4 regions of the Sphingomonas glaciei genome follow, and region 3 is predicted to be linked to each of the others. Evidence: predicted binding sites of a transcription regulator. Region 3 holds the regulator's gene; each other region holds the start of a gene.
The links. The regulator LexA, encoded in region 3, represses DNA repair genes until DNA is damaged. The targets are predictions, from matches to a motif close to GTTCCNCNCTTGTTCT.

Region 1 (7,651 bases), 1.2 Mb from region 3:
CGATCTGGAACACGCCGAGCGAATCGCCGGTGCACAGCATGTCGTAGACCCGGCTTTCCTCGCGCGGGACGGTGGCGAGGTCGAGCGGGCGGCCGTGCACCTTGTCGATCAGGCCGAAGCATTTGCGGATGCAGGTCAGCATGCCGAGCGCGAGCACGTCGATCTTGAGGATGCCCAGATCCTCGATGTCGTCCTTGTCCCATTCGATGAAGGTGCGGTCGGGCATGGCGCCATTGCCGATCGGCACGGTCTCGATCAGCGGGCGCTCGGTCAGGATGAAGCCGCCGACATGCTGCGACAGGTGGCGCGGCATGCCGATCAACTGCTCGGCAAGCTTGACCGTGCGGGCCAGGTGCGGGTCGGTGAGGTCGAGGCCGGCTTCCTGGACATGGGTCTCGGTGACGTCCTCGCCCCAGCCCCAGATGGTCCCGGAGATGGCGGCGCAAATGTCTTCGGACAGGCCCATCACCTTGCCCACCTCGCGAATCGCCGAGCGCGGGCGATAGTGGATCACGGTGGCGCACAGGCCGGCGCGGTCGCGGCCGTATTTCTCGTAGATGTGCTGGATCACCTCCTCGCGCCGCTCATGCTCAAAGTCGACGTCGATGTCGGGCGGTTCCTTGCGCTCCTCGGAGATGAAGCGTTCGAACAGCAGGTCGGTGTCGGCGGGATCGACCGCGGTGACCGCCAAGCAATAGCAGACCGCGCTGTTGGCGGCCGAACCGCGGCCCTGGCACAGGATCGGCGGCTCGCAACTGCGAGCGAAATCGACGATCGAGTGGACCGTCAGGAAGTAGCGGGCGAAATCCAGCTTCTCGATCAGCCGCAGTTCGTGGCGAAGCTGGGCCGCGACCTTGTCCGGCACGCCCAGCGGATAGCGCGTCTCCGCCCCGGCCCAGGTCAGCACCTCGAGGTGGGCCTGGGGACTGCGGTCGTCGGGCACGCTTTCGCGGGGATATTCGTATTTGAGCTCGTCGAGGCTGAACCCGAGCGCATCGGCAAAGTCGCGGGTGGCAGCGAGCGCATGGGGCCAGCGCGCGAACAGCCGGGCCATCTCCTCCGGGCCCTTGAGATGGCGCTCGCCATTGGCGTGGAGCCGCAGGCCCGCTTCCCTCAGCGTGGTCTTTTCGCGGATGCAGGTCAGCACGTCCTGCAGCGGGCGCTTGGCCGGCGTGTGATAATGGACATCGTTCGAAGCGAGGATGGTCCCGCCGAACGATCGGGCGAGACGGTCGAGCCGCTCGATCCGGGCGAGGTCGTCGCCGCGGTAGAGGTGGGTGGCGGCGACGTGGCGAAGCTCGGGCAGCGCGGCGCGGATCGCCGGCAGCTGGGCTTCGAACCGGTCGAGGTCGTCGTCCGGCCAGGCGATGAAGGCGATCCCCTCCCGGTGCCCGGCGACATCGGCGAGGGTGAGGTGGCACTCGCCCTTGATCGCACGACCCTGGCCCAGCGAAAGCAGGCGCGACAGGCGGGCATAGCCTTCGCGGTTGACGGGGTAGGCGAGGAGCTGGACCTGCTCATCTCCCCTCCCGCTTGCGGGAGGGGCCGGGGGTGGGTCTGTCGTAACCAGCCTTAGCCCCTGCCCCGCCTGCCACCCCCCGTCCCCCTCCCGCGAGCGGGAGGGGGTGCAATCCACCACCAGCCGGCAACCGATCAGCGGCTTCAGCCCCGCCGTCTTGGCATTGCTGTGGATGCGCACCACGCCCGCCAGGGTGTTGCGGTCGGCGACCCCGATCGCGTCCATGCCGAGGTCCATCGCCGCCGGAATCAGTTCCAGCGCGTCGGACGCCCCGCGGAGAAAGGAAAAGGGGGTGGTGATGCCAAGCTCGACGAACGACGCGCGGGGGATCGGCGGCAGCGGGCCGTCGCGAAGCTCGAGCCGGCGGCGGGCATGGCCTTCCTGTTCAGGCATGACGCGGCCTCCTCACGCGAACAGCCCGTGGACGAACCATTCGGGCGCGCCGCCGCGACCGTCGCCGATCACCCCTTCGCGGAAGATCCAGAAGCGCCGGCCGTCGCTGTCCTCGACCTTGTAATAGTCCCGCAGCCGCGCGGTGGAGCGTTCGCGCCACCATTCGGGCGACACCCGCCGCGGCCCTTGCGCGCGGGAAATGTCATGGATCCGGCGGCGCCAGACGAAGCGGCGGGGGAGCCCTTCGGGGGTCGCATAGATGACGGTGATCCCCTCGGGCCGGTCGAGCAGGCGGGTAGGGTTTTCCCCTTCCGGTTGCGCGAGGGGAGCCGTTCCGGCGACCCCCTCCACCCAGCCCGCGGCGCGCTCCGGCAGGTGGCTTTCCACGGCGAGCGGCCGGCGCACCTTGGCCGGGCCGAGGCGGACGCTCAGCCGGTCGACCAGCGCCGCCACCGCCAGCTCGCCCGGGGCGTCGCCGAGCAAAGCGTCCTGCGCGGAATCGAGCCGTTCCCACGAACGGACCTCGAGCGCGAAGGCGTCGATCCCGAAGCCGGGGTCGATCCCCTGCCGCTCGAGGATACCCGACAGCAGGCGGTGGAGGTGCGCCGGTTCGCGGGAGGGAATCGAGGTCGCGACCTCGACCTCGCCGAGGCTGCCGTCGACCCGGAAGGCGGTGAGCGCGAGGTAGCGGGCGCCGAGCTTGCGGCGCTCGAGCTCGACGGCGAGGCGGGGGACCAGCTGGCGCAGCGCCTCGGCCGGCGCTTCGGGGTGGACCACCGGTTCCTTGATTGGAAGCAGCGCGCGCGGGGGCGGATCGTCGGGCAGCGGCGTCAGCGGTTCGGGCTTGCGGCCGAGCGCACGGTCGAGCGCGTCGAGCGGATGCTCGTCCTTGGGGAAGCGGCGGGCGAGCGACTTGCGGGGCACCCCGGCAAGGTCGACCACCTGCTTGAGGCCGAGCCGCACCAGCATGTGGACCGCTTGCGGCGACAGGCGCAGCGCGGCGACCGGCAGCGGGGCGAGGATGCGGTGCAGTTCGTCGCTGCCGGCAAGGCGCTGCTGGCGGCCGTAGCGAGCCAGCGCCCAGGCCGCGCCGGCGGTCGGCGCGATCGCCGCCTGGGCGCTGATCGCCATGCCGGCGAAGCGCGCTTCGATGTCGGCGAGCAGCGCGGCCTCGCCGCCGAACAGGTGGGCAACGCCGGTGACGTCGAGCCGCAGCGCGTCGGTGCCGTCGACCTCGACCAGGGGCGACCAGCGGCTGGCCCAGCGCGCGGCGGCGCGGAGCCAGGCGGCTTCCCCGGCGAGGTCGGCCGCTTCGGCTTCCAGCGCGGGATCGAGCGCGCGGGCGTCGGCCAAGCGGGCGCCGACCCACGCGCCCCGCTCGGAAGCGGCAGGGGTGGTGGCGTGGATCAGCTGGCCGTGGCGGCCCTCAACCGTGAGGACGAGGGGGCGGGCAAGCGCCTCCCTTCGACGCTGCTCGGGACGGGCCTCAGGCGCGTTGCTGCCACCCGCCCAGCGCTCGATCGCCAGGTTGGGCAGCCACAGGGAGCAGATTCGCCGGGTCATCGCCGGTGTCTTCCGCGCCGACCAGCCAGCTTGCCGGTGCCCGATGGCGCGAGCGGAACAGCTCGGCCGCCCAGCGTGGGCTCCCGGGGGCCTTGGGGTCGAACGGGTGCGGGGCGCTCGGCGCGCTCGCCAGCCGCCAGCGTTCGCGGGCGCCGCTGAGGTTGGCCTCGCCCCCAAGTCGGATCAGCCAACAAGCGACTTGGCTGCGCTCCGCCGCCACCGCCAGCCGCCGGCTCGCGGTGAAGTCGAGCGCCTGGGGATCGCCCCACAATTCGCCGATCACGCCGCCTAGCGCCGAGCATCGCAGGCCCTCTTCCATCGCCCACAAGGCGACCTTGGAGTCGCGCGCCTCGACATGGATGAGGCCGGGTCCGAGCGGTCCCAGGCCCGCGGGGTGGACCCGTCCCGCCTCGAGGATCGCCATCCGTTCCTGCACCCACAGCAATGGCCTGGCGGGGGAGAGATGACGGAGGACGAAGCCGATCCATCCGGCATCGCGCGGCAGGGCGGGAAAGAGTTCGGAGAGGATGCTTGCCGGCTCGGTGATCGGGGCATGCAGGGAAGGCACTGGCCCCCTGCCGTCACAGGGGACCAATGGTTCCTCAGCCGCACGGGAACCCCCGCCGGCGACGAGATGAAGACCTCGTTCCACACGACTCGCAACGCTCTTGTTCTGCTTTTGTTCTTATTCGCGCGAGTTCGCGAGCAGAGTCAATCGGGCGACTCGACGAGCCGCCCGGAGCGTGGCAAGGGTGAGCGGCCTAGCGCCCGATCATCGTCTCGGGGCGGACCACCCGGTCAAAGGTGTCGGCATCGACCAGGCCTAGTTCGAGCCCGGCCTCCTTCAGCGTCTGCCCCTTCTTGTGGGCGTGCTTGGCGATGGCCGCGGCATTGTCGTAGCCGATCTCGGGCGCCAGCGCGGTGACCAGCATCAGCGACCGGCCGACCAGGTCGGCGATGTGATCCTCGTTGGCGGTCATCCCCTCGACGCAGCGTTCGGCGAAGCTGACCATCGCGATGCTCAAGAGCTCGACCGAGCGCAGGACGTTGGAGCCGATCAGCGGCATGAACACGTTCAGCTCGAAATGGCCCTGCATGCCGCCGACGGTCACCGCCTGGCCGTTGCCGATCACCTGGGCGCAGACCATCGTCAGGCTTTCGACCTGGGTCGGATTGACCTTGCCCGGCATGATTGAGCTGCCGGGCTCGTTCTCGGGCAGGCTGAGCTCGCCGAGGCCCGAGCGCGGGCCGGAGCCGAGGAAGCGGATGTCGTTGCCGATCTTGGTCAGCGCGACCGCCAGCGTGGTGAGCGCGCCGTGGAAGAAGACCAGCCCGTCACGCGCGGCCATTTCGGCGAACTTGTTGGGGGCGGGCTCGAACCGGCTGCCTGCGATGTCGGAGATGGCGGCGGACATGTCGTCGGACCAGCCGGCGGGCGCGTTGAGGCCGGTGCCGACCGCGGTGCCGCCGATTGCGAGCTTGCGGAGATTGCCTTCGAGCGCGCCTTCGATCCGGGCGCGGCAGCTCTTCAATTGGGCGGCATAGCCCGAGAATTCCTGGCCCAGCGTCAGCGGGGTCGCGTCCTGGGTGTGGGTGCGGCCGATCTTGACGATCGAGTCCCACGCCTTGGCCTTGGCCTCCAGCGCGGCGGTCAGTTGATCGAGCGCGGGATAGAGCTGCTGCTCGGCCGCCAGCACCGCCGCGACGTGAAGCGCGCTGGGGAAGCTGTCGTTAGAGCTCTGCGACTTGTTGACATGGTCGTTGGGGTGGACCGGGCTCTTGCCGCCCTTCGTTCCCGCCAGCGCCTCGTTGGCGATACCGGCGATGACCTCGTTGACGTTCATGTTGGTCTGGGTGCCGCTGCCGGTCTGCCAGATCGACAGCGGGAACTGGTCGTCATGCTGGCCAGCGATGATCGCGGCGGCGGCGCTTTCCATCGCGTCGGCCAGTTTGGCGTCGAGACCGTGTTTGCGGTTCACTCGCGCCGCCGCCCGCTTGACGATCGCCTGGGCGTGGACCAGCCGGATCGGCATCCGCTCCCGCTCCCCGAACGGGAAGTTGCCGAGGCTGCGCTGGGTCTGCGCGCCCCAGTAGCTGTCGCCGGGGACCTCGATCGGCCCGAAGCTGTCGGTTTCGGTGCGGGTGTTGCTGGTCATGAGCCTCCGTCACCCCGGACCTGATCCGGGGTCTGCCTGTTTTCGGGCGTCGTAAAGAAGGAAGGCGGATGCCGGGTCAAGCCCGGCATGACGGCTTTGGCGAGCCGCTACTTCTTGCGGGTGAAGTCGACCGAGACGACGTTGGAGCCATCTTCCACCGGCACCGCGGCCGGGACGTCGTTCTCGGCGTCGTCATGGTCTTCGTGGCCGTCGTTCTCCGCCCCATTCGCCTGGAACTTGAGGCTGAAGTCGACCGCCGGATCGACGAAGTCGGTGACCGCCGCGAACGGCACCCGAAGCATCGCCGGCACCCCGCCGAAGCTCAGTCCCACGGTGAAGAAGTCGGGCGCGACGTGGAGGTCCCAGTAGCGGTGCTGGATGACGATCGTCATCTCGTCCGGGAACCGCTGGGTGAGATGCTTGGGAATCTCGACCCCCGCCATCCGCGTGCGGAAGGTGATGTAGAAATGATGGCCGCCCGGAAGCGAGCCGCCCTTCTCGACCGAGGACAGCACCCTGCCGACCACATCACGCAGCGCTTCCTGCACGATCTCGTCATAGGGAATCAGGCTTTCTGGACTCTCGTCGGCCATGCGTCGAACTGGTAGCGAGGCGCCCAACAGGGTCAACCGGGAAACGCGTTCATGCCAATTGATCACAAGCAGCCGTACGACGAGGGCAACATCTTCGCGCGGATCCTGCGCGGCGAGCTGCCGTGCCGCAAGGTATTGGAAACAGACCATGCCCTGGCCTTTCACGACATCAATCCGGTGGCCGCGGTGCACGTGCTGGTGATCCCCAAGGGCGCTTACGTCAGCTGGGACGATTTCGCGGCCACCGCCCCCGAAGCCGAGATCGCCGGTTTCGTCCGGGCGATCGGCGAGACCGCGCGGCTGGTCGGGGCCGAGCCCGGTGGCTACCGGATCCTCGCCAACAGCGGCAAGCGCGCCGGCCAGGAAGTGCCGCACCTCCACGTCCACCTGTTCGGCGGCCAGCCGCTGGGACCGATGCTCGCGCGGTGAGCCGCCCCTTGTGGCGGGCATGTGACAGAGGGATTGCGCCACCGGAACAAGCCGCTAGGCTCCGCGCCGATCTCACATCCAAGTTCTCGGGGGAGCCTTCATGGCCAGTGTAGCGCCAAAGAAGACACTGATTGGGCGAATGTTTGCCCGCAAGTCGATTGCCCAGGTCCAGCAGGAGTCCGCGTCGAGCGAGCTCAAGCGCACGCTCGGCAAATGGAACCTGCTGCTGCTCGGCGTCGGCTGCATCATCGGCGCGGGCATCTTCGTCCGCACCGGTAGCGCCGCCGCGCTTCACGCCGGGCCGGCGGTGCTGCTGTCGTTCGTCGTCGCCGGCATCGTCTGCGCCTTCGCCGGCCTGTGCTACGCCGAACTGTCCTCCACCCTTCCGGTGTCGGGTTCCGCCTACACCTATGGCTACACCACGCTGGGTGAGTTCGTCGCCTGGATCATGGGCGCGCTGCTGCTGCTCGAATATGGCCTGGCGGCGTCGGTCGTCGCGGTCGGCTGGAGCGGTTACGTCGTCAGCCTCCTGGCTGACTTCGGCCTCGTCATTCCGCCGCAGTTCACCGGCCCCGCAGGCTATACGCTGATGCGCGATGGCGCGCCGGTGTTGGTCAACGGCGCCGAAGTAACCACCTTGTTCAACCTTCCCGCCTTCCTCATCTGTCTCGCGCTTGCCGCCCTGCTGGTGGTCGGCGTGTCGGAATCAGCCAAGGTCAACAACCTGATCGTGTTCATTAAGGTCAGCGTCCTTGCCGCCTTCATCGTGGTCGGCGGCGCGATCGTTCTGAGCAACCTGCCGGCGCTGATGGAAGCCAACTGGACCCCGTTCATTCCGGAGAACACTGGTCCGGGCGAGTTCGGCGTCGATGGCATCATGCGTGCCGCCTCCATCGTCTTCTTCGCCTACATCGGCTTCGAGGCGGTCTCGACCGCCGGCCAGGAAGCCAAGGATCCCAAGCGCGACATGCCGTTCGGGATCATCGGTTCGCTGATCG
Region 2 (7,651 bases), 1.1 Mb from region 3:
GCGGGCTCCACACCTTTTGCAGGTCGTCGACACAGGTCTTCATGACTTTGGCCAGCGCCGGCATTTCCGGGATAGCATAGTCCCGCTTCAGGGCGCCGATCCTGAACGACAGCGACGGAGACCCGGAAAGCCGCTGAAAGTCGGCCACTGACATATTGATCATGCGGATGCGTTGCGGAGGTTTGCGAGTGGTCGCCCAGAATAGGGCAGTTCCTTCGAACGCAGGGCCGGCGTCCGGGCTGACCTGCGCAACCACTTGCGTGGGAGGACCAGCAGTGCCTGGCTCGATGATTCCGAACTGGACGACGTCACCGAGTGGCGAAGCCTTGAGAAAGAGTTGCGACGCACCGTATTCCCGCGACGCCACGCATCGCGCATCGGCAAAATCGACCACCCACTTGGCGGTCGGCGTGACCGGCGCAGAAGCGCCCTCCGTCGAAGCCGTGATCAGGGCAAGGGCGACGAGAGGTTCTCTGAAACGCATGGCTGGAGACTATCAGCGCCGCTCCGCCTGGCAACAGCCGGCCTCACCCTACCTTAAATATCGCAAGCCGATCCGAACTAGTCGGGCCCGCCCTGCGTTGGCCCGCAATATTCGTTTCACTGCAAGGAGAAGCAGAATGATCGGTTCGGACAACAAGGGCGTGGGTACGCTCGAAACCCTCACCACCACGCTCATCGATAGCGTCAACGGCTATCGCGACGCGGCCCAGAACGCCGAGGGCACCAAGTTCCAGGAGCTGTTCCGCCGCAACGCCGACGAGCGCAGCCGCATCGCCGAAGAGCTTCGCGCCGAAATCCGTCGCCTGGGCGGCAATGCGCCTGACGACGGCAGCTTCCTCGGCGCCACCCACCAGCGTTTCCTCGACCTCAAGGCCGCGGTCACCGGGCGTGACGACAAGGCGATCATCAACGAGGTTGAGCGCGGCGAAGACTATCTCAAGGAGAAGTTCGAAGCGGCGCTCAACGCTACCGACATCGCGCCGGAAACCCGCTCGATCATCGAGCGCGCCTATCAGTCGGTGCGGCAGGGCCACGACCAGATCAGCAGCCTGAAGCACGGCCTGGAGGCCTGACGCCATGGGGATCTTCGACAAGATCAAGGGCGCCATCTTCGGCCACAAGGATCCGGGACCGGGCAATCGCCCGACCATCCCGGCCGGAATGGCCGGCGGTCCGCCCGCCCAGCAGCAGCCGGCTCCGCAAGCGGGTCAGCCGGTCGGCCAAGGCACCACGCAGACCCAACCCGCGCCCGCCCCGGTGACGCAGGAAGTCGACGTCGAGCAGGTTCTGGCACAGATCAGCCGCGATCGCGGCAATCCCGACCTCAACTACAAGACGTCGATCGTCGACCTGATGAAGCTGCTGGGCATCGATTCCAGCCTCGAGAACCGCAAGGAACTCGCTCAGGAACTGGGGTATACCGGCGAGCGCGACGGCTCGGCCGAGATGAACATCTGGCTCCACAAGGCGACCATGAAGCAGCTCGCTGCCAATGGCGGCCGGGTGCCGGCCAGCTTTATCGACTGAGAAGATGGAAGGGATCGGCGGGGGCGCAAGCAGCTCCCGCCGGCCTTTTCCGTTCAGCGCGGCGCCGTGTCCGCCAGCGCGGTGTAGATCACCATCCGCATCTCGCTCGCTCCTGCCGCCGTATACTGCCCGACCCTCGACCCCACTACCGAGCAGGCCCGCATCATCGGTGCGGCGAGCGGCCGGTGGTCGAGCACCGCGCACCCCACCACCTGCCCGCCCGGAGCGACCTGCAGGCGCGCCATCTCGCGCGAGACCACCCGCCGCCCCCGCTGATCCAGCACCGGCCAAGGCGCCGCCGCGTCGCGGATCAGCAGGATTTCGATCGTGACCTGCGTGGCGACACCCTTGGCTTCCTGTTTGATCGCCTCGAAATACGGGCCGCTCGGGCGCGCGTGGGTGCAGTCGGGCGACAGACGCCGCTCGGGATTCCCGTTCAGGGTTACTTCCATGCGGCAATCGGTCGTGCTGCCGTCGGCGGCGAGGGTGAAGGCGGTGGTGACCCGGTCGGGAATCGGTCGGGACAGAGGCAAGCGCCAACTGATCCGCGCCGACATGGTGTCGCTGGTCGGCTTGCGCGCACTGTCGAGGGCTGGCGTGAAGCGCGCGCGGCTGCGCATGATCCGGCAGGTCGCCGCGTCGAGCGACGCCGACCCGCTCGACTTCTCGATCAAACAGTCGGTGATCCGCCCGTCAGGGCCGATGGTCAGCTTGAACCAGGTGGTCCCTTCCTGTCTCGCTCGAATGGCGTCCGCCGGATAGTCGCTCGAGGTAACATAGCTCGCAAGGTTGGCGCGTGCCCGCGACCCGCTCAGGCCGACCTGCGGGGCCATGCCGGGGGCGACCGTCGGGGCGGGGACATCCTGAGTCCGGATAAGCGGCGCGGGCTGGGTAGCTCCGAGCAGGGCGAGCAGGAGCATGGTCATCGAACGCCCTCACGCACGCGCAAGGGCAGAACGCCGCCCGCGACGGCCCAGCCTAGCTCCGTCACGCTCCCAGACAAGCCTCAGTGCTTGGCCGGGTCGTGCCCCCAGTTCTTGAGGCTGGCCTCCCAGCGCGAGCCGTCGGAATGCGCCGGCTTCTGCTTGAGGTGGCGATGGACGTAGCTGGTGACCTTCTTCATGTGCGCCAGGTCGTCGGCATCGAGATCGGTGACCTTGGTCCGCAACAGGTCGACGATCCGCTTGCCCGACTTGTGGCCGACGCTTTCGCCCCTGCCCTTGCCGTCTTCGCCCTTCCAGCCGACTTCCTTGCTTTCGTCGGTGTCGAGCCACTTCTCGAGCTCGGAAGGGGTCATGTTGACGGCGTCGTTAAATTCCTTGCGGATGGCGGTGCGCTCGTCGGCGTCGATGGTGTCGGCCATGAAGTTTCTCCTCGTTGCCCGAAGAACGAGGATCGGCGGTCGCGGTTGCGGGACCTGCCCCAAAGGCGGCTTCAGCGCGCCGCGCCGCATCCAGGAAGCACGCCAGGCCCGTACAACAGAAATGGGGCCCGGCATTGCTGCCGAGCCCCACTGCGCCGAGCTGGGGATTGCCGGTGTTCGGTTCGTGCCGAAGGCTCCATCCCGAAGGAAGAGCTTTGGCCCTCCACGATCCTTGCGCACCCGCTCAGGCGTCGCGTCGGTCTCGATCGGCTGCCCGGTCTCCCGGGCTGCTTCCCCGGATCTCCGCTCCTGGATTGCCTTGCGGCCTCCACTCGCTTCCATCCGGCTCTGCCGTCGCTTCCCGGATCATCGGCTCCGGTCCGAAGACCCTTGCCCTTTCACCGTTCCGCTTCGGCGGTCCCGGTCCTCGCCTCCGCCTGTACGCGACCACTTTCTTGCGAAAGCATCCCGCCCAGGCTTCGGTCCAGTCCTGGACCCGCCTTCCTCACCCGGTCCTGGCAAGCCAGTTCCAGCTTCGGTCGGCCACCTACCGTCCGTTCGCGGCCCTTCTTGGGATGATCGGTCCTTCGCGCTGCCCTGACTGTCCCTTGCGGAACGGTCCGGCCTGCGGCGGCGAGACGATCACCTCTTCCGGCGCCTCTTGCCGGCTTCGCTTCGAAGATCCTTCGACCGCTCCGTCCGGGCATCCTGGGGAGGCCCGATCATCGCAGACGAATTCCACTTCGTCGCCGTGCCGGCGGAGATCGGAAGTTCCTTTCCTTTCCTGCCGTCAAACCCTTGCGGGTCCTTCGGAGGAGAGGGCCGGTTGCCCCCCGATCACCATTGAAAGATGACTCTTTTTTTGATTCGCGCAAAGCGGATTCGACAGCGCGATGGCTGTGGATAACGGGGATATCGGGTGCAATCGTTTCGCCGCCGTCCCGCTCCACGCTGTTGCCGTTCCGTTCTCCTCGCCCTAACTGCTTGATCCGTGTCCGAATCCGCTGCCCTGTCGCCCGAGCCGGCCTATCTCGCCAGCCTCAACGCTCCTCAGCGCGAGGCGGTGCTGACCACCGAAGGCCCGGTGCTGGTGCTGGCCGGCGCCGGGACCGGAAAGACCGCCGCGCTGACCGCGCGACTCGCCCACCTCATCGCGACTCGCAAGGCGTGGCCGAGCGAGATCCTGTCGGTGACCTTCACCAACAAGGCCGCGCGCGAGATGCGCGAGCGGATCAGCCGGATCAGCGGCGGCGCGATCGAGGGGATGCCGTGGCTCGGTACCTTCCACTCGATCGCCGCCAAAATGCTGCGCATCCACGCCGAGCTGGTCGGTCTGCAGAGCAATTTCACCATCCTCGACACCGACGACCAGCTGCGCCTGATGAAGCAATTGATCGTCGCCGCCGAGCTGGACGAGAAGCGCTGGCCCGCGCGCCAATTGGCCGGCTGCATCGACCGCTGGAAGAACAAGGGCCTGACCCCCGATCAGGTCGACGCGGGCGAGGCCGAGGCCTTCGCCAACGGCCGCGGCGCCGACCTCTACGCGCAGTATCAGGCCCGACTGAAGGCGGTGAATGCCTGCGACTTCGGCGACCTGCTGCTGCACATGCTGGTGATCTTCCGCACCCACGAGGACGTGCTGGAGCGCTACCGCATCCGCTTCAAATATCTGCTGGTCGACGAATATCAGGATACCAACGCGGTCCAGTACGAATGGCTGAAGCTGCTTGCCGAGCCGCGCCGCAACCTGTGTTGCGTCGGTGACGACGACCAGTCGATCTACTCTTGGCGCGGGGCCGAGGTCGCCAACATCCTCCGCTTCGAACGCGACTTCCCGGGCGCGGCGGTGATTCGGCTCGAGCAGAATTACCGCTCGACCCCGCACATCCTCGGCGCCGCCTCGGGCCTCATCGCCAATAACTCGGGCCGCCTCGGCAAGGACCTGTGGACCGAGATCGATACGGGCGAGAAGGTCAAGGTCGTCGGCGTTTGGGACGGCCCGGAGGAAGCCCGCCGCGTCGGCGAGGAAGCCGAGCAGCATCAGCGCCGCGGCAGTCTCAGCGACATCGCCATCCTGGTCCGCGCCCAGTTCCAGACCCGCGAGTTCGAAGAGCGCTTCATTGCGATCGGCCTCCCCTACCAGATCGTCGGCGGCTTCCGCTTCTATGAGCGGGCCGAGATCCGCGACGCGCTGGCCTATCTGCGCCTGGTCCAGAGCCCGTCCGACGACCTCGCCTTCGAACGGATCGTCAACACCCCCAAGCGCGGGCTCGGCGACAAGGCGATCGCCAACATCCACCGCTACGCCCGCGCCGCCGGCCTGCCCTTGCTGCTGGCGGCGGCGCAGATGCTCGATTCGGACGAGCTGACACCGCAGGCCAAGCGCAGCCTCGGCCGCTTCGTCGGAGATCTCGCGCGCTGGCGGCAGATGCACCTCGCCGCCGCCGATGCGGCGCCCTCGCCCGGCGCCCCGCCGCCCCATGCCGAACTCGCCCGCCAGCTGCTCGACGAGTCGGGCTACACCGCCGCGCTCCAGGCCGAGCGCACCGCCGAGGCCGCCGGCCGACTGGAGAACCTCGCCGAGCTGACCCGGGCGATGGAGGAATACGACAACCTCCCCTCCTTCCTCGAACATGTCAGCCTGGTGATGGACAATGACGCCGACAAGTCGGGCGACAAGGTCACCATCATGACCATCCACGCCGCCAAGGGGCTGGAGTTCCCGATTGTCTACCTCGCCGGGTGGGAAGAAGGCGTGTTCCCCTCTCAGCGCGCGCTGGACGAAGGCGGCACCGCGTCCCTCGAGGAAGAGCGCCGCCTGGCCTATGTCGCGATCACCCGCGCGCGCGAAAAGGCGACCATCTTCCACGCCGCCAACCGCCGCATCTACGGCCAGTGGACCTCGTCCATCCCCAGCCGCTTCGTCGCCGAGCTTCCCAAGGAGCATGTCGAGGAAGAGACCACCATGACCGGCGGCGAATCGCTGTGGCGGGCGCAGTGGAGCGAGAATGGCGATCCCTTCGCCCATGTCGCCGCCCAGCGCCCCGACCGCCTCGCCACCCGTGGTCCGGGCTTCGGCCGCGCCGCCCAGACCTTCACCCCCGTGCCGCAGCGGATCGTCGAGGCGCGCGCCTCGGCGGTCAGCCTCGGCAACAAGGGCCGCGACGACCTCAGCCTCGGCCAGCGCGTGTTCCACGGCAAGTTCGGCTACGGCCTGATCGCCGCGATCGAAGGCAACAAGCTGGAGATCGACTTCGAGCATGCCGGCCGCAAGCGGGTGCTCGACAGCTTCGTCAGCCTCGGCTGAGCGGAACCGGTTCCGCGCCATCCCGGTTGTCACCGGCATGTCCGAGACAGCCGAAAAAACCGACCCCGCCCTGTGGGAGAAGGTGAAGAAACGCGTCACCGCCGGCGACAAGGGCGGCGACAAGGGCGAATGGTCGGCCCGCAAGGCGCAGCTCACGGTCGCCGAATATAAGAAGGCCGGCGGCGGCTATCGAGGGGGCAAGGATCCGCACAATCATCTCGCCGAATGGACCCGCGAGGAGTGGGGCACCAAGTCCGGCAAGCAAAGCGGCAAGACTGGCGAGCGCTACCTGCCCAAGAAGGCGCGCGAGGCGCTGACTGACACCGAATACAAGCGCACCACCGCCAAAAAGCATGCCGACACGGCCAAGGGCAAGCAATTCTCGTCCCAGCCGACCGACGTCGCTCGCAAGACTGCAGCCGCCCGCCATGGCGAGCCGACCAAGGCCGAGCTGATGGCCGAGGCCCGCAAGCGCGACATCAGGGGCCGCTCGACCATGACTAAGTCCGAACTCGCGAAGGCGCTCGCTGCCAGCTAGGGTCTAGCGGCGCTCCGGCCGCGGACCGCGTGGTCCGAGTCGCGGGCGCGGCGGGCCACCGCCACCTGCATGATGCTCGTCAGGGCTGGTGCTCGGTTCGACCAGGATGCCGTCCTGCGCCATCGCCGGCGAATTCTTGCGCAGCGCCTTGACGAAGGTCTGCACCGCGCGCGGGCTGACCTCGAAGAAGCTTTCGGTCGCCGCGACCTTGATCGCGCCGATCTCGCTGCGCGGAACGTGGCCGATCCGGCAGATCAGCGGCAACAGCCACTTGGGATCGCCGCCCTGACGCCGCCCGGCGTTGATCTTGAACCAGCCCGCGCCTTCGAAGCCGCCATGCCGCGGCCCATCCTCGCCCGGACCTTCCAGCAGGTCCTCGGGCGCGGGAAGGTCGGAAGCGAGCGCCTTGACCAGCGCCGCCGCGACGCCCTCGGGCCCCAGCTCGGCCAGCAGCTCAGCGGCGAAAGCCTTGTCAGCCTCGTCAATCTCGCCCGGCTCGCGCAGTTTCTCGAACAAGCGCGTGCGGTCGCGGGCGCGGATGTCGTCGGCGGTCGGCACCGCGGTCCACTCGACCGGTATCCGCGCCAGGCGCAGCATCGATTCGACCCGGCGGCGGCGCATGTTGGGCACGATCAGCATCGCAATGCCCTTGCGCCCGGCGCGGCCGGTCCGGCCCGATCGGTGCTGCAGCGCTTCGGCGTCGCGCGGCAGCTCGACGTGGATGACCAGGCTGACCGAAGGCAGATCGATCCCGCGCGCGGCGACGTCGGTCGCGACCAGAACGCGGGCGCGCTTGTCGCGCAGCGCCTGCAGCGCACGGTTGCGATCGGCCTGGCTATGCTCGCCCGACAGCGCGACGGCGGTGAACCCGCGCTCCGACAGGCTGCCGTGCAGGCGGCGCACCGCATCGCGC
Region 3 (7,651 bases):
GCCGCTGGCCCGTGTCCAGGCCCAGGTCGCCACCGACTTCGCCGCCAAGCGCGCGCAGGACCAGGCCAATGCCGCCGCGACCCGCATCCTCGCCGCCGTGCAGGGCGGCAAGCCACTCGCCGCAGCGGTCGCCGAAGCCGGGATCGCCGGCATCCGCCCGCCCGAAGCGGTCGAGCTTCGCCGCGGCGCCCTCGCCCAGTTCGCCCAGCAGGGCCAGGAAGTGCCGCCCCCGCTGCGCATCCTGTTCAGCCTCGCGCCCGGCAAGGCGCAGCGCGCGGCGGGTCCGTCGGGTATCTACCTCGTCCAGCTCGACCGTGTCGTGCCCGGCAATGCCGCCACCAACCCGCAGCTGATCGCCGGCGAAGTGACCAGCCTCCAGCGCAGCGCCGGCGCCGAACTCGCCCTGCAGTGGCTGTCCGCCGCTCAGCGCGAGCTCAAGGTCACCCGCAACGACGACGCGATCCAGGCTGCCCGCAACCGCATCCTCGGCGGCGGTGGCAGCACGGAATAAGCCGCTGGCGGCACACGCGCCGGAGCACACCGTGAGCGCTGCTCAGCGGCTGCTCGTGGTCGACAATCACGACAGCTTCACCTTCACGCTGGTCGATTATTGCCGCCAGCTCGGCGCCGACGTCACCGTCGTTCAAGCCGATGCAATCACGGTGCCAGAAGCGCTGGCGCACGGCGGCACGCTGCTGATCAGCCCCGGCCCCGGCCATCCCGCAGACGCGGGGATCTCGGTAGCCCTCGCCGCCGCCTGCATCGCCGAAGCCCGGCCGCTGCTCGGCGTCTGCCTCGGCCACCAGGCGATTGCGCTCGCCGCCGGGGCCTCGATCGTCCGCGCAGCCCCGATGCACGGCAAGACCGACGCCATCACCCACGACGGCAGCGGCCTGTTCGCCGGCCTACCCGACCCGCTTGCCATGACCCGCTACCACAGCCTGGTCGCCGCCGACCTGCCATCAACCCTGCGCGCCACCGCCCAAGGCAGCGACGGGACGATCCAGGGCCTTGCCCATCAAGACGCCCCGGTGCACGGGGTGCAATTCCATCCCGAAAGTATCGCCAGCGAGCATGGCCTGCAGCTGCTCGCCAACTTCCTTCGGCTCTCGCACCGCCCCGCTTGACACCCCCGCATCCGTTCCTTAGTCGTTCCCCGTCTGTTCACTACAGGGCCCGTGAACCATGCTGACTGTCAAGCAACGCGAACTGCTCACCTACATCGACCAGCAGCTCAAGGCGTCAGGGGTCAGCCCCAGCTTCGATGAGATGCGGGAGGCGCTCGACCTTAAGAGCAAGTCCGGAGTTCACCGCTTGATCTCCGCGCTGGAGGAACGCCAGTTCATCCGCCGCCTCCCCAACCGCGCGCGCGCGCTTGAAGTGGTGCGGCTCCCCGACACGCAGGCGGCGACCTCAGCCCCGGCGACGCCACAGCCGCGCCCGGTGGTGGCGGCCAATGACACCATCGACCTGATGATGGCCGGACGGATCGCCGCCGGTACCCCGATCGAGGCGCTGCAGGGGCAAGACAGCTTCCCCGTTCCCGCCGCCCTGCTCGGACCGGGCGAGCATTATGCGCTCGAAGTGTCGGGGGATTCGATGGTCGACGAGGGCATCCTCGACGGCGACTATGTCCTGATCCGCAAGGTCGACGTTGCGCGCGAGGGGGAGATTGTGGTCGCCCTGATCGACGACGCCGAAGCCACCCTCAAGACCTTCCGCCGCGAAGGGCAAATGGTTCGTCTCGACCCCGCCAACCGCGCCCACGAAGCACAGCGCTACGACCCCCGCCGGGTCAAGATCCAAGGCAAGCTCGCTGGCCTGATCCGCCGCTATCATTGATACTCGTCGTCCCGGCGCAGGCCGGGACCTCAGCCCTCGTGAGCGCTAGGCAGCGCAACGAGGGCTGAGCCGGTTACAGCAGCCCCTCGATCACATGATGCTGCTCGATCATCTCGAGCCTTTCCACCACCCGGCACGACAGGTGGTCCCGCACCCGCGCCGGCAGTCCCTCGAAATAGCTCTGGGTCACTTGCAGATCGTGATGCGCGGCATTGGTCGCGTCGGGCGCATCGACGCCGACCACTAGCACCGGCCGCGGCTCGTTCGATCGGTTGGCGGTGCCGCGGTGGATGGTCAGGGCCGACCGCGCCGACATGTCGCCTCGCTGCGGCAGCTTCTTCACCGCTCGCTCCTCGTAGCGAGCCCATAGCGCGCGATCGGGGAACATCCCGTCCACCGCCCCCTCGATCGCGTCCCACTGCGTTCCCGGCGCGATCTCGAACGGCCCATGCTCGTCGCGGGTGTCGACCGCGGTCAGGTTGAACGCGAGACTGTTCAGCCTCCGCCCCTCCAGCGTCGCGACCGGCGCACGAAAGTCGCGGTGCCACGGCTGGTCCTCGGCGCCCGGGAACGGAATGTCGAACCCGACCTCGACGATGCGATAGTCCTTGGTCAGCACCGCCTCGCACACCGCCACGAACCACGGGTGGGTGACGATATCGACGAACCCGGCAATATCCTCGGGCGCCAATTCGACGTAGAAGCGCTGGGCCCCTCGCGGCAGCGCCCCGCCCGGTCTGTCCTCCACCCGCTCCCACACCCGCCAGATGTCGGCCGCAAGGCGGTCCGCCCACGCCGTCGTAAAGGCATCGCGGCAGGCGATGATCCCCTTGCCGTACAGGCCCCCCATGATCCCGGCTTCGTCCATGTCCATCACCGAACTTCCTCGCGAATCGCCCGCCCGTAGCTTGGCCGCGCCAGCCCGCGCCGTCACGGGGGTCGACGGCGGAACGCCGCGCCCGGTTGCCGCTTTATCTCCTCGCTCAGTGCATCAGGAGGACCCCCCATGGCCTACGACAATTACTCCGACGACGACCGCCGCGATCGCATGACCGACGACCGCTATGACCGCGATCGTCCGCGCGACCATGACCGCGTGCGCGGCTTCTTCCGTGGCGGCCGCGACGAGCGCGGCCCGTCCCGCGACGATCTCTCGCGCCGCGACGGCTCCCGCATCGCCCGCGACGACGACCATCGCGCCCGCCGCGGCGTCCCCTATGACGAGACCGGCGACCTGATTGCCTCCAGCAAGGTCGAGGGCACCCCCGTCTACGGCCGCGACGACCGGCGCCTCGGCACGGTCAAGGCGCTGATGATCGACAAGGTCCGCGGCGAGGTCCGCTACGCCGTGCTCAGCCACGCCACCGGCTTTCTCGGCCTCGACGAGGAAGTCGTCCCAGTCCGCTGGGAAGAACTCCGCTACGACGAGCGCCGCGGCGGCTACCGCGTCGACTTCACTTCGGAGGACGTCGCCTACACCATCGAAAACCGTCGCCGCGGCCGAGCCGAAGGCCGCGACCTCGACCGCGAAGGCCGCCCCCGCAGTCGCTGACGAGCTCGCCGCCTAACCCGCCTGCCCTGCCAGGGGCGGCGGGGCATTGGGTAGGAAAGGTGGTCGAGAAGCCTATCGACGCGACCGCATCAACAACTCAGTCGCAGGAAACTGCGGCATGCGAGTCTGAAAGCCTCCAATCACCCAAACCTACTTTAATCGCCCACGATCAACTCGCGTTGGCGGCAGACCTCGATCAAGGCAGCGGAGGGATCATCGGCGTTGACGATGGTGCGAACTTCTTCGGGTGTAAGCGGGACCGACTTCAGCTTCGGCGTCGACCAGTGAGCGGACGCCTTTGCGAACGGGTTGATGGTTTCGTGACGCATGACTTGGCTCCTGCCCGGTGGCCAGGTCTTAACTCCGCAAGACGCCGATGGCGCCTGAGCAAACACCCCAAAACGGATTGAAGTAAAGCCAGATTAAATCAGGACAGGAGGCCAGCCAAGTCGCTGAGGCGTTGGGCCGCGCGGTCGAGGTGCGCGGCAATGTCTGCCGGCGCCTTGGCACAATCGAGCAAATCGATCGCCTGCTGAACGAGTACGAGTGCCTGGGAGTAAACCTCGACTGAAGCGGGAGATGATTCATGAGAATGAGGAGACATAGGTACGCCTGAACAAAAAAATTTGCTCAAGGGTTATGACGTGAATCAACTATCTGGTGAAGGCGTGCTTTTAGACATGTGCCGGGAAAGGACATGCTCCAGATAATTCCGCAGCTTATCGGCGGTTTCAGGCGAAAGCTCCAATAGCGAGGATCGCGCGTCGTAGGCATTGGCCCGCTTAACGACGTGACCGAGTTCAATCAGCCGGTCGATCCAGCGCAGTGCCGTGGTCATTGGCACGCCGCTCTCGTAGCAGACCGCAGTCATCTTCATCTCATAGCCCTCCTCACCCGCGATGAAGAGCGCAAGCAGGATGTCCCAGGAGGCCTCGCCAAACAGGTCTTCACGGAAAAATAGAGTGCGTTCGGCTCGGGATGCCCTGATCCCCTTCGCCAAACGCAACAAGTGGTCGCGTTGACTCTCGATGAGTGGCTGCTCTTCTTGGTCGATCATTTCTTGCCTTATCCAGGTCAGGACCCGGAACGCTGCGTCGATGTCGCGAGCTGTGAACGCAGCGCCGTCAGCACGTAACTTACTGTTGATCACCGAAATTTGTTCCCAATCGCCATGTCCAACCGCCACCGTGCTATGGCGCCTTGTCAGTAAGACACAATGAAGTTGCCCCATGATGGCGCAATTGGCTGCGGCTAAGGCAGGCAAGCCAGGCGCTTGCCTTCCCCCGTCCCCATTCCCATCTCGCCTCTCCGCGCCATCCTTCCGTTCGTCCCGGGCGAAGTCGAGGGATTGCCTCCAGAACGAAACCGGAACACAACCACCCCATGCTGACTCACATCACCGTCAAGGGCGCGCGCGAGCATAATCTCAAGGGCGTGGATGTCTCGATTCCGCGCGACCAGCTGACGGTCATTACCGGCCTGTCGGGCTCGGGCAAGTCGAGCCTCGCGTTCGACACCATCTATGCCGAGGGCCAGCGCCGCTACGTCGAATCGCTCTCGGCCTATGCCCGCCAGTTTCTCGAGATGATGCAGAAGCCCGACGTCGAGCATATCGACGGCCTCTCGCCCGCCATCTCGATCGAGCAGAAGACCACCAGCCGCAATCCGCGCTCGACGGTCGCCACCGTGACCGAGATCTACGACTATATGCGCCTGCTGTGGGCGCGGGTCGGCATTCCCTATTCGCCCGCCACCGGGCTTCCGATCCAGGCCCAGCAGGTCTCACAAATGGTCGACCGGGTGATGGCGCTCCCCGAAGGCAGCCGCCACTTCCTGCTCGCCCCCGTCGTCCGTGGCCGCAAGGGCGAGTATCGCAAGGAGCTGCTCGAATGGCAGCGCGCCGGCTTCACCCGGGTGCGCATCGACGGCACCTTCTACGAGATCGACGACGCCCCCTCGCTCGACAAGAAGTACAAGCATGACATCGAGGTTGTGGTCGACCGCATCGTCGTGCGCGACGGCATCCAGACCCGCCTTGCCGACAGCTTCGAGACTGCGCTCAAGCTCGCCGACGGCCTCGCCTATCTCGACCCCGCCGACCCGCCCGTCGAGCCCGCCGGGACCGAGCGCACCGGCGTCGCAGAGGCGCTGGAAAAGGCCGCGGTCCGCGCCGTCCTCGCCACCAACGCGCCCCCGGGCCGGATCTGCTTCTCCGAGAAGTTCGCCTGCCCCGTCTCCGGCTTCACCATCGCCGAGATCGAACCGCGCCTGTTCTCCTTCAACGCCCCCCAGGGCGCCTGCCCGGCCTGCGACGGCCTCGGCGAGCGGCAGGAGTTCGACGAGGACCTGATCGTCCCCAACCACGATCTGACCATCGCCAAGGGCGCCGTCGTGCCCTGGGCCAAGAGCCAGCCACCCTCGCCTTATTACATGCAGGTGCTCGGCAGCCTCGCCAAGCATTACGGCTTCGACCTGCAGACCCCGTGGAAGGACCTCGACCCCGAGCACCAGCGCGCCATCCTTCACGGCACCGGCGGCAAGCCGATCACGCTGCGCTTCGTCGACGGCCGCAAGAGCTATGAGGTCAAGAAGGCGTTCGAAGGCGTCATCGGCAATCTGAACCGCCGTCTCGCCCAGACCGAAAGCGCGTGGATGAAGGAGGAGCTTTCCCGCTACCAGGCCGCCCACGCCTGCGAGACCTGCCACGGCGCCCGCCTCAAGCCCGAGGCACTGGCGGTGAAGATCGCCGGCGAGGACATCTCCATCGCCGTTCGCCGCAGCGTCGCCGACGCCTACGCCTGGTTCGGCGCGCTCGAACCCAAGCTGACGCCCCAGCATCAGGAGATCGCCCGCGCGATCCTCAAGGAGATCAACGAGCGCCTCGGCTTCCTCCACAACGTCGGGCTCGACTATCTCCACCTCGACCGCACCTCGGGCACCTTGTCCGGCGGCGAAAGCCAGCGCATCCGCCTCGCCTCGCAGATCGGCAGCGGCCTCAGCGGCGTCCTCTACGTCCTCGACGAACCCTCGATCGGCCTTCACCAGAAGGACAACGACCGCCTCCTCGAAACCCTCCAGCGTTTGAAATCGCTCGGCAACACCGTGCTGGTGGTCGAGCATGACGAGGACGCCATCCGCGCCGCCGACCATGTCATCGACATGGGCCCGGGCGCCGGGGTCCACGGCGGCGAGGTGCTCCACTCGGGCAGCCTCGAGGACCTGATGAAGCAGGAAGGCAGCCTCACCGCCGACTACCTGTCCGGCCGCCGCTCGATCCCCCTGCCCGCCAAGCGCCGCAAGGGCTCGGGCAAGAAGCTCACCGTCCACAACGCGCGCGAGAACAACCTCACCGGCGTCACCGCCTCGGTCCCGCTCGGCACCTTCACCTGCATCACCGGCGTCTCCGGCTCGGGCAAGTCGAGCTTCACCATCGACACCCTCTACGCCGCCGCCGCGCGCCACCTGAACGGCGCGCGCATCCTCGCGGGCAAGCACGACAAGGTCACCGGCCTCGACCAGCTCGACAAGGTCATCGACATCGACCAGTCGCCGATCGGCCGCACCCCGCGCTCCAACCCCGCCACCTACACCGGCGCCTTCACCCAGATCCGCGACTGGTTCGCCGGCCTCCCCGAAAGCCTCGAGCGCGGCTACAAGCCCGGGCGCTTCTCCTTCAACGTCAAGGGCGGCCGCTGCGAGGCGTGCACCGGCGACGGCCTGCTCAAGATCGAGATGCACTTCCTCCCCGACGTCTACGTCACCTGCGACGTCTGCGGCGGCGCCCGCTACAACCGCGAAACGCTGGAGGTGAAGCACAAGGGCAAAAGCATCGCCGAAGTGCTCGACATGACGGTCGAGGACGCGGTCGAGTTCTTCAAGGCCGTCCCCGGCATCCGCGACAAGATGGCGATGCTGGCCGAGGTCGGCCTCGGCTACATCAAGGTCGGCCAGCAGGCGACCACCCTGTCAGGCGGCGAGGCGCAGCGGGTCAAGCTCGCCAAGGAACTCTCCCGCCGAGCCACCGGCAACACCCTCTACATCCTCGACGAGCCCACCACCGGCCTCCACTTCGAGGACGTCCGCAAGCTGTTGGAGGTTCTTCACGCCCTGGTCGAGCAGGGCAACACCGTGGTCGTGATCGAGCACAACCTCGACGTCATCAAGACCGCCGACTGGCTGATCGACCTCGGCCCCGAAGGCGGCGTCAAGGGCGGCGAGATCGTCGCCGTCGGCACGCCGGAACAAGTCATCCAGGAA
Region 4 (7,651 bases), 830 kb from region 3:
TTCACGACCCGAAGAACCGCACGCTCGCGCACCTGCTGGTCGAAATGCCCCCGGTCGGCTTCCCGGTCGCGCTCGGCGTTGTCTACGACGATCCCGCCCCGACCTTCGAAGCCTCGGTCCTGCAGCAGAACCAGGCGATTGCTCAAGGCAAGAAGCCCGACCTCCAGGCGCTGGTCGCCAAGGGCCAGAGCTGGATGGTCGAAAAGGAACCGCGGGCCGAATAGCCGCTTGTGCCCTTGCGAAGGCAGGGGTGCAGTTTTCCCTTCATTCAAGGCACTGGGCTCAGGCCTTCGCCGGAGCACATCTTTCATGAATCCCCGTGAACTTCTCGCCACTGCCCAGATCCCCGGCGGTGACGAAATGCGCCTCTATCGCCGCGGCGACGACCACATGATCCTGCTCGAGCGGACCGAGCTCATGTCGACCCGGATGAGCGGCTCGGAGGAAGCGCTTGCGACCCTGACCGCCCAACGGCTCGGTACGAAGCCCGGGCAGCGCTGGCTGATCGGCGGCTACGGCATGGGATTCACCCTGCGCGCGGCGCTGAAGGCTTTGCCGGCCGACGCCGAGGTCACCGTTGCCGAACTGGTGCCCGAGATCATGGACTGGGCCAAGGGACCGATGGAGGCGCTCAACGCCGCCGGCCTCGCCGACAAGCGGACCCGGATCCACATGGGCGACGTCGCCGAGCCGATCCGCGAAGGCGGCTGGGACGCGATCCTGCTCGACGTCGACAACGGCCCCGACGCTTTGGTCCGCGCAGCCAACCAATGGCTGTACGAACCCGGCGGCTTGTCGATCACCAAGAAGGCGCTGAAGCCCGGCGGCGTGCTCGCCATCTGGTCGGCCGGCTCCGACTCCCGGTTCAGCAAGACCCTGCTTCAGGCCGGTTTCCGGGTCGAGGAACAGGAAGTGCGCGGCCGTTCCAACGGCAAGGGTCCGCATCACTTCATCTGGTTCGCCTCGCTCCGCTAGATGGACAATCTCACCCACAGCCTGGCCGGCGCCCTGCTCGGGCAGATGGGGCTGAAGCGCGCCAGCCGCTTCGCCCTGGCCGGCTGCATCCTTGGCGCCAATGCGCCCGATATCGATGTCATCGCACCGCTGTTCCTGCCGGTCGACAACATCGCCTTCCACCGCGGGCCGACCCACGCGCTGTTCGGCCTGCCGGTGATGGCCGCGGGTACCGTCGCGCTGCTGTGGCTGGTCGACCGCCTCCGCCCGAGCAAACCGGGCACCACGCCGTTCCGCGCCTGGCCCTTGTTCCTCGTCACCTTGCTGGCGGTGATCAGCCACCCGTTCCTCGACTGGCTGACGACCTACGCCGTCGCCTTCTTCGCGCCGCTGGGCGATCGCTGGTATTCAGCCAACGCCATCTTCATTATCGACTGGGTCTACTGGATCGTCCTCGGGCTCGGCATCTGGCTGTCGGTCCGGCGCTGGCGGGCAGGGGCCGAGCGACCCGGCCGCCCGGCGATCATCGCCGGCAGTATCCTCCTCCTCTACATCGCCGCCAACGTCGCATGGAGCGCGCATGCCGAGCAGACCCTTGCCGCAGCGCTCCGCCAGCGCGGGATCCAGCCCCGCCTGATTGTCGCCAGCCCGCCGCCCTTCGCCTTCTGGCAGCGCGGCATGGCCTGGCGCAGCGACACCCAATGGGGCGCCGGCAGCTTCTCGCCCGGTATCGGCCTCCAGCTCGAGCCCGCAAGCTACCCGCTCGGCCTCGACGATCCGCGCTTCCTCCACGCCCGCGCGGCAAGCCGCCAGGTCCGGTCCTTCCTCTACTGGTCGCGGATGCCGATCGTGGTCGAGGTCGCCGGCCGCCCGGTCCTCACCGATCAGCGCTATTATCGCGCGCTCGACGACGACAGCGTTCCCGCCGCCATCCGCCGCCGCGCCCCGACCGCCAGCTTCCAGGTCCCGCTCGACCTGCCCTCACGGCCATAGTGCCTTTGTCCGGCCCAGCGCGTTCATGGGCGTGATGGCTTCTCCCCAACTCGTCTGGTTCCGCCAGGACCTCCGCACCGTCGACCAGCCCGCGCTCCGCGCCGCGGCCGAGCGGGGGCCGACGGTCGGCCTCTACGTCCTCGACGACGAAACCCCAGGCAAATGGAAGATCGGCGGCGCCCAGCGCTGGTGGCTCCACCACAGCCTCGAAGCCCTCGCGCAGGACCTCGAGAAGCTCGGCTCGAGCCTCATCTTGCGCCGTGGCCGCTCGTCGCTCGTCGTTCCCGCGGTAGCCAAGGAACTCGGCGCCAGCGGAATCCACGCCACCCGTCACTACGAACCCTGGTGGCGCGAAGCCGAATGCGAGCATGGCGACTTCGCCATGCTCCACGACGGCGACGTGCTCCACGAACCCGACTCCATTCGCTCGGGCGCTGGCGCCCCGTTCAAGATTTACGGCCCCTTCTACCGCGCGCTCGAAACCCACATGCCCCCGCCCGAGCCGCTTCCCGCCCCGAAGCTGGACAGGCCCGCCAAGCTGCCCAAAAGCGACAAGCTCGCCGACCTCGACCTTCTGCCGACGAAGCCCGACTGGTCCGGCGGCTTCTCCGACTGGGAGCCCGGCAGTAGAGGCGCGGCGAAGCAGCTGCGCCACTTCGTCGACCATGCCGGAGACTATGCCGGCCACCGCGACCTTCCCGCTGAGGACGCCACCAGCCGCTTGTCGCCCCATCTCCACCATGGCGAGCTCAGCCCGCGCCAGCTCCTCCATGCGCTCGGCGGCAAGGGCGGCGAGAAATTCCGCCGTGAGCTCGCCTGGCGCGACTTCAGCCGCTCGGTCGCGCTCTCCGACCCGGACGTCGGCGAGAAATCGCAGCGTCCGCTCGGCCTCACCACCCGCCACGGCAAGGCCGCCGACGCCGACTTCACCGCCTGGACCCGCGGCCGCACCGGCTATCCGCTGGTCGACGCCGGGATGCGCCAATTGTGGGAAAGCGGTTGGATGCACAATCGCGCCCGGCTGGTCACCGCCAGTTTCCTGTGCAAGCACCTGCTGATCGACTGGTGGCGCGGCGCCGACTGGTTCTGGGACTGCCTGGTCGACGCGGACTATGCCAACAACAGCCAGAACTGGCAGTGGGTCGCGGGCACCGGGTTCGACAGCCAGCCCTTCTACCGGATCATGGCCCCGCTCGGCCAAAGCGAGAAATTCGCCGCCGCCGACTATGTCCGCCGCTGGGTGCCCGAACTCGCCAAGCTGTCCGACGCCGACATCCACGACCCGTGGGGCAGGGGGGTCGCACCCGCCGACTATCCCGAGCCCCTGATCGGCCACAAGGAAGCCCGCGAACGCGCGCTCGAGGCGTTCAAGAAGCGCACCAACTGATCTAGCTCTCGTTCGCCCTGAGCGAAGTCGAAGGGCCTTGCGCAAGCGTCCTCGACTTCGCTCGGCACAAGCGGATAGGGAAGGGCCATGGCCTCCCGCGGTTCGCATCTCCTTCACGCCGACCGCAGCTTCGTCACCGGCGTCGGCCTGCTCGGCCGCCTCGCCGCCCCGGCCTTCGCCCGCATCCTCGACCAGCTCCACGACCGCCTGCGCGAGGGCGGCATCCACGGCACGCTTCCCGACGGCACCCCCCGCCGGATCGGTTTCCATGCCCCCGGGCCCGAGCCGGTAGTCACGCTCCACAGCTGGCGCGCGCTGGTCCGCCTCGCGACCAGCGGCAGCGTCGGCTGGTACAAGGCCTGGGCGAACGGCGAATGGTCCTCGCCCGACCCGGTGCCCCTGTTCGACCTGTTCATGCGCAACGCCGTCAGCCTTGCCGGCACCGCCCGCGCCAAGGGCCCGTTCCGCCTCGTCAACTGGCTCGCCCACCAATGGCGCGACAATGCCCCCGGCCAGGCCCGCCGCAACATCGCCGCCCACTACGACCTCGGCAACGACTTCTACGCCGCCTGGCTCGACCCAAGCATGAGCTATTCGAGCGCGATGTTTCAGAAACCGCTTGTGCCGAGCGAAGTCGAGGCACGCCCCTCGACTACGCTCGGGGCTAACGGCTCTCTGGAAGTTGCCCAGCACGTCAAGATCGCAGCAATCCTCAACCGCCTCAATCTAAATGAAAACTCGGCTCTGCTCGAAATCGGCTGCGGCTGGGGCAGCCTTGCGCTCGCCGCCGCCCGCCGCGGTGCCCACGTCACCGGGCTCACCCTCTCGACCGAGCAGAAGGCCTGGGCCGAAGCCCGCATTCGCGCCGAGGGCCTGTCCGACCGGATCACCATCCTCCTCGAAGACTATCGCGACCACGCCGGCAGCTACGACGCGCTCGCCTCGGTTGAGATGGTCGAGGCGGTCGGCCAGCGCTGGTGGCCCGCCTATCTCGACACCATCGCCCGCACCCTGCGCCCCGGTGGCCGCGCCGCGCTGCAGTATATCACCATCCGCCCCGAACTGTTCGACGCCTATGCCGCCAGCGCCGACTTCATCCAGACCTACATCTTCCCCGGCGGCATGCTGCTCCACGAACCGCGCTTCCGCGCGCTGGCGGCCGACCGCGGCCTCGCCTGGCACGATCCCCATGCCTTCGGCCTCGACTATGCCGAAACGCTTCGCCTGTGGCGCGACAAGTACGACATCGCGGTCGAAGCCGGCCGCCTCGCCGACTTCAGCCCCCAATTCCACGACTTGTGGCGCTATTATCTGATGTATTGCGAAGGCGGCTTCCGCGGGCAGGGCATCGACGTCGCCCAGGTCACGCTGGTCAAAGCCTAAGCGTCGACCCGCACCTTCGCGCCGCTCTCGCGCTCTTCGCTCAGCAACTGCACCAACCGCTCGGCCACTACCTCGGGCGCCTTCACCGCGACCGGGTCCTCGCCCGGAAACGCCTTGGCCCGCATCTGCGTCCGCGTCGCGCCCGGATCGAGCACCGTCACGCGCAGCTTGCCCGAAAACGCCGTCTCGTCGGCATATGCGCCGAGCAAGGTCTCCAGCGCCGCCTTGCTCGACCCATAGGCCCCCCAGAAGGCGCGCGGGGTCGCCCCTACGCTGCTGGTCACTGCCACCACCTCGGCCTTGTCCGACGCCTTGAGCATCGGATCGAACGCCGCCAGCAGCGCCTGCGGGGCCAGCAGGTTGAGGTTGATCAGGCGGGTATACTCCTTGACGTCGATATGCTCGACCGGGGTCAGGCTGCCGAGCGTCGCGGCATTCAGCACCAGCAGGTCGAGCTTCTCCCAGCGCCCCGAAATGGCCTGAGCCAGCTTGCCGATATCCTCGGCCTTGGTGAGGTCGAGCGGAGCGATCGTCGCGCTTCCCCCGGCGGCATGGATCCGCTCTTCGACCTGCTCAAGCCCCGCCGCGGTCCGCGCGGTCAGGATCACGTGCGCGCCCTCACGCGCCAGCGCTTCGGCGATCGCCGCGCCGATCCCGCGGCTGGCTCCGGTGACGAGGGCGAGGCGGCCTTGCATCTTGCTCATGGCCGCGCGCCCTAGCCGAGCAGCCGCCCACGGCCAAGTCATTGTGCCGCGCCGCCCGCTCCGCTAGTTCTGTTTCTGTTCTCTTAAAGGCCAGGTGGGGGCGAGTCGTGGATGCGTTGATGATTGCAGTGCTGGTCGGGGTCGTCGCGGTCGCCGCCGTGCTGCTCGGCTGGTTCCTTGGCTCGCGCCCGGTCGGCGCCGCCCGTGCCGAAGCGAATGCCTCACGCGAACGGCTGACCGGTCTCGAGCGCGAACTGGCGGTCGCCTCCGATCAGGCCGGACGCCTGCGCCTCACCGAAGAAACCCTCAAGTCCGTCACCGAGGAACGCGACCGGGTGTCGGGCGAGCTCGCCGCTGCCCGCGTCCGCGCCGACCTCTACGCCGATCTCGAAACCCGCCACCGCGCGCTCCAGCAGGAAGCCCACACCATCCGCGGCGACATCGCGGGCGCTGAGGAGCGCCTCGGGCGCCTCGCCGAAGTCGAGCGCCTGCTCGACCTGCGCACCGCCGAACGCGACGAGGCCCGTCGCGCCAAGGCCGGGCTCGAGACCGAGGTGAAGAGCTTCGAGGAGCGCCTTACCGACCTCCGCAAATCGCGCGACGAGTTGATCACCCAATTCCGCGACGTCGGCGACAAATTGCTCGAAAAGGCACAGGTCGACTTTCTCGCCAAAGCCGACGAGCGGCTTCACAAGGCCGACCGCGAAAGCCAGGCCAAGCTACAGACCCTGCTCCAGCCCGTCTCCGACACCCTCAAGCGCTACGAGGAAGGCCTCCAGCGGGTCGAGGCCGAGCGCAAGGACAGCTATGGCGAGCTGCGCGGCGTGCTTGGCGAATTGCGTAAGGACAATGGGCAGGTCCGCGACGAGACTCGCAACCTCGTCAACGCCCTGCGCTCAAGCCCCAAGGCCCGCGGGCGGTGGGGCGAACAATCGCTCCGAAACGTCCTCGTCCAGGCCGGCCTCACCGAAGGCATCGACTTCGAAATGGAAGTCAGCCTCGAAACCGCCGACGGCCGCCTGCGTCCCGACGTCGTCGTCAACCTGCCCAGCAACCGCAAGCTGGTGATCGACGCCAAATGCTCGCTGAACGCCTTTCTCGACGCCTGCGACGAGGTCGACGACGAGAAGCGCCAGGCCTGCTTCAAGCTCCACGTCGCCTCGATGCGCAATCATGCGCAGGCGCTTGGTTCCAAGGATTATTGGGCGCAGTTCGGCGAGGCGGCCGACTATGTCATCATGTACATTCCGGGCGAACATTTCCTCACCGCTGCGCTCGAGCAGGATCCGCAATTGTGGGACTGGGCATTCGAACGCCGCGTCCTGCTGGCGACCCCGACCAACCTCGTCGCCATCGCCCGCACCGTCGCCAGCGTCTGGCGACAGGAGAAGATCACCGAGCAGGCCGAAGTCATCGCCGCGCTCGGCAAGGAACTGCACTCGCGCATCGCGACGATGGCCGAGCATGTCGTTCGCATGGGCCGCAACCTCGCCACCGCAAACGACGCCTACAACAAGATGGTCGGAAGCCTCGAAACCCAGGTCTTCACCCAGGCCAAGCGGTTCGAGGGTTTGGGATCGGGCAGCCAGAAGGAAATCGCTTCCCCGCCGATGATCGAAGTGGCGCCGCGCCCGCTGACCAAGCTCGCGCCCGCCGCCAACGACGAGGCGACGGCGGCAGAGTAGGGGGCTCAGATCGGCGTCGAGGACTCGATGGCGCTGCCGCAGCCCTCGAACGAGCGATCGTCGACCCGCACTTGCACTTTGTCGCGGTAAATCCGGTCGCTCATCCCGTCGCTGCAGCGCTGGCCGTGAACGATGTTGAGGTTGATTCGCCGTCCATGGTAGATATCCCCGGCAAAGCCATGGATCGGCTGCGGCTGCGGCTCGACGATCCGCACCCCCGGGGCATTGGCCTCGGTGAACACCATCTCCCGCCCGTTCAACTCAAGCGACCAGAACGGCTCGGTCCCGAGCGCACGATAGGTGGCTGCGGGCCCGGCTGGGGCCGTTGAAACGGTGGCGCAACCGGCGAGCAAGGCAATGGCGGCAAGGGAGAGGGCGCGCATCGGGACAGCCTTTCGATCATTCATCACGCGAAGGTAACGCTGCCAAGCTGAACGATCTCCGTCGCGCTAGCGCCAGCTCGCCCGGACGTGAAAGGCCATCACCGCCGCTGCCACCGCCGCATTCAGGCTGTCCGCCCGGCCCAGCATCGGCATCTTCACCAG

Region 1: the regulator LexA is predicted to act here: its motif matches at 4,146-4,161, upstream of M1K48_RS09180 (ImuA family protein).
Region 2: the regulator LexA is predicted to act here: its motif matches at 3,664-3,679, upstream of M1K48_RS06345 (ATP-dependent helicase).
Region 4: the regulator LexA is predicted to act here: its motif matches at 5,488-5,503, upstream of rmuC (DNA recombination protein RmuC).

The regions. Positions count from the first base shown of each region.
Region 1 covers NZ_CP097253.1:1,880,145-1,887,795, forward strand. The annotation lists gene M1K48_RS09170 (error-prone DNA polymerase) at 1-1,912, opposite strand, end outside; gene M1K48_RS09175 (DNA polymerase Y family protein) at 1,925-3,475, opposite strand; gene M1K48_RS09180 (ImuA family protein) at 3,399-4,043, opposite strand; gene fumC (class II fumarate hydratase) at 4,237-5,631, opposite strand; gene M1K48_RS09190 (SspB family protein) at 5,739-6,224, opposite strand; gene M1K48_RS09195 (HIT domain-containing protein) at 6,276-6,653, shown strand; gene M1K48_RS09200 (amino acid permease) at 6,793-7,651, shown strand, end outside.
Region 2 covers NZ_CP097253.1:1,284,259-1,291,909, forward strand. The annotation lists gene M1K48_RS06320 (energy transducer TonB) at 1-484, opposite strand, end outside; gene M1K48_RS06325 (ferritin-like domain-containing protein) at 621-1,076, shown strand; gene M1K48_RS06330 (DUF3597 domain-containing protein) at 1,081-1,530, shown strand; gene M1K48_RS06335 (energy transducer TonB) at 1,584-2,456, opposite strand; gene M1K48_RS06340 (DUF3140 domain-containing protein) at 2,537-2,893, opposite strand; gene M1K48_RS06345 (ATP-dependent helicase) at 3,885-6,200, shown strand; gene M1K48_RS06350 (hypothetical protein) at 6,238-6,738, shown strand; gene M1K48_RS06355 (DEAD/DEAH box helicase) at 6,742-7,651, opposite strand, start outside.
Region 3 covers NZ_CP097253.1:211,691-219,341, reverse strand. The annotation lists gene M1K48_RS01000 (peptidylprolyl isomerase) at 1-511, shown strand, start outside; gene M1K48_RS00995 (anthranilate synthase component II) at 543-1,127, shown strand; gene lexA (transcriptional repressor LexA) at 1,186-1,842, shown strand; gene M1K48_RS00985 (phytanoyl-CoA dioxygenase family protein) at 1,916-2,716, opposite strand; gene M1K48_RS00980 (PRC-barrel domain-containing protein) at 2,849-3,394, shown strand; gene M1K48_RS00975 (hypothetical protein) at 3,550-3,723, opposite strand; gene M1K48_RS00970 (MarR family winged helix-turn-helix transcriptional regulator) at 4,044-4,580, opposite strand; gene uvrA (excinuclease ABC subunit UvrA) at 4,778-7,651, shown strand, end outside.
Region 4 covers NZ_CP097253.1:1,044,060-1,051,710, reverse strand. The annotation lists gene M1K48_RS05025 (2-oxoacid:ferredoxin oxidoreductase subunit beta) at 1-224, shown strand, start outside; gene M1K48_RS05020 (polyamine aminopropyltransferase) at 310-975, shown strand; gene M1K48_RS05015 (metal-dependent hydrolase) at 976-1,947, shown strand; gene M1K48_RS05010 (cryptochrome/photolyase family protein) at 1,982-3,334, shown strand; gene M1K48_RS05005 (SAM-dependent methyltransferase) at 3,422-4,717, shown strand; gene M1K48_RS05000 (SDR family NAD(P)-dependent oxidoreductase) at 4,714-5,421, opposite strand; gene rmuC (DNA recombination protein RmuC) at 5,529-7,106, shown strand; gene M1K48_RS04990 (COG3650 family protein) at 7,112-7,489, opposite strand; gene M1K48_RS04985 (TrmH family RNA methyltransferase) at 7,556-7,651, opposite strand, start outside.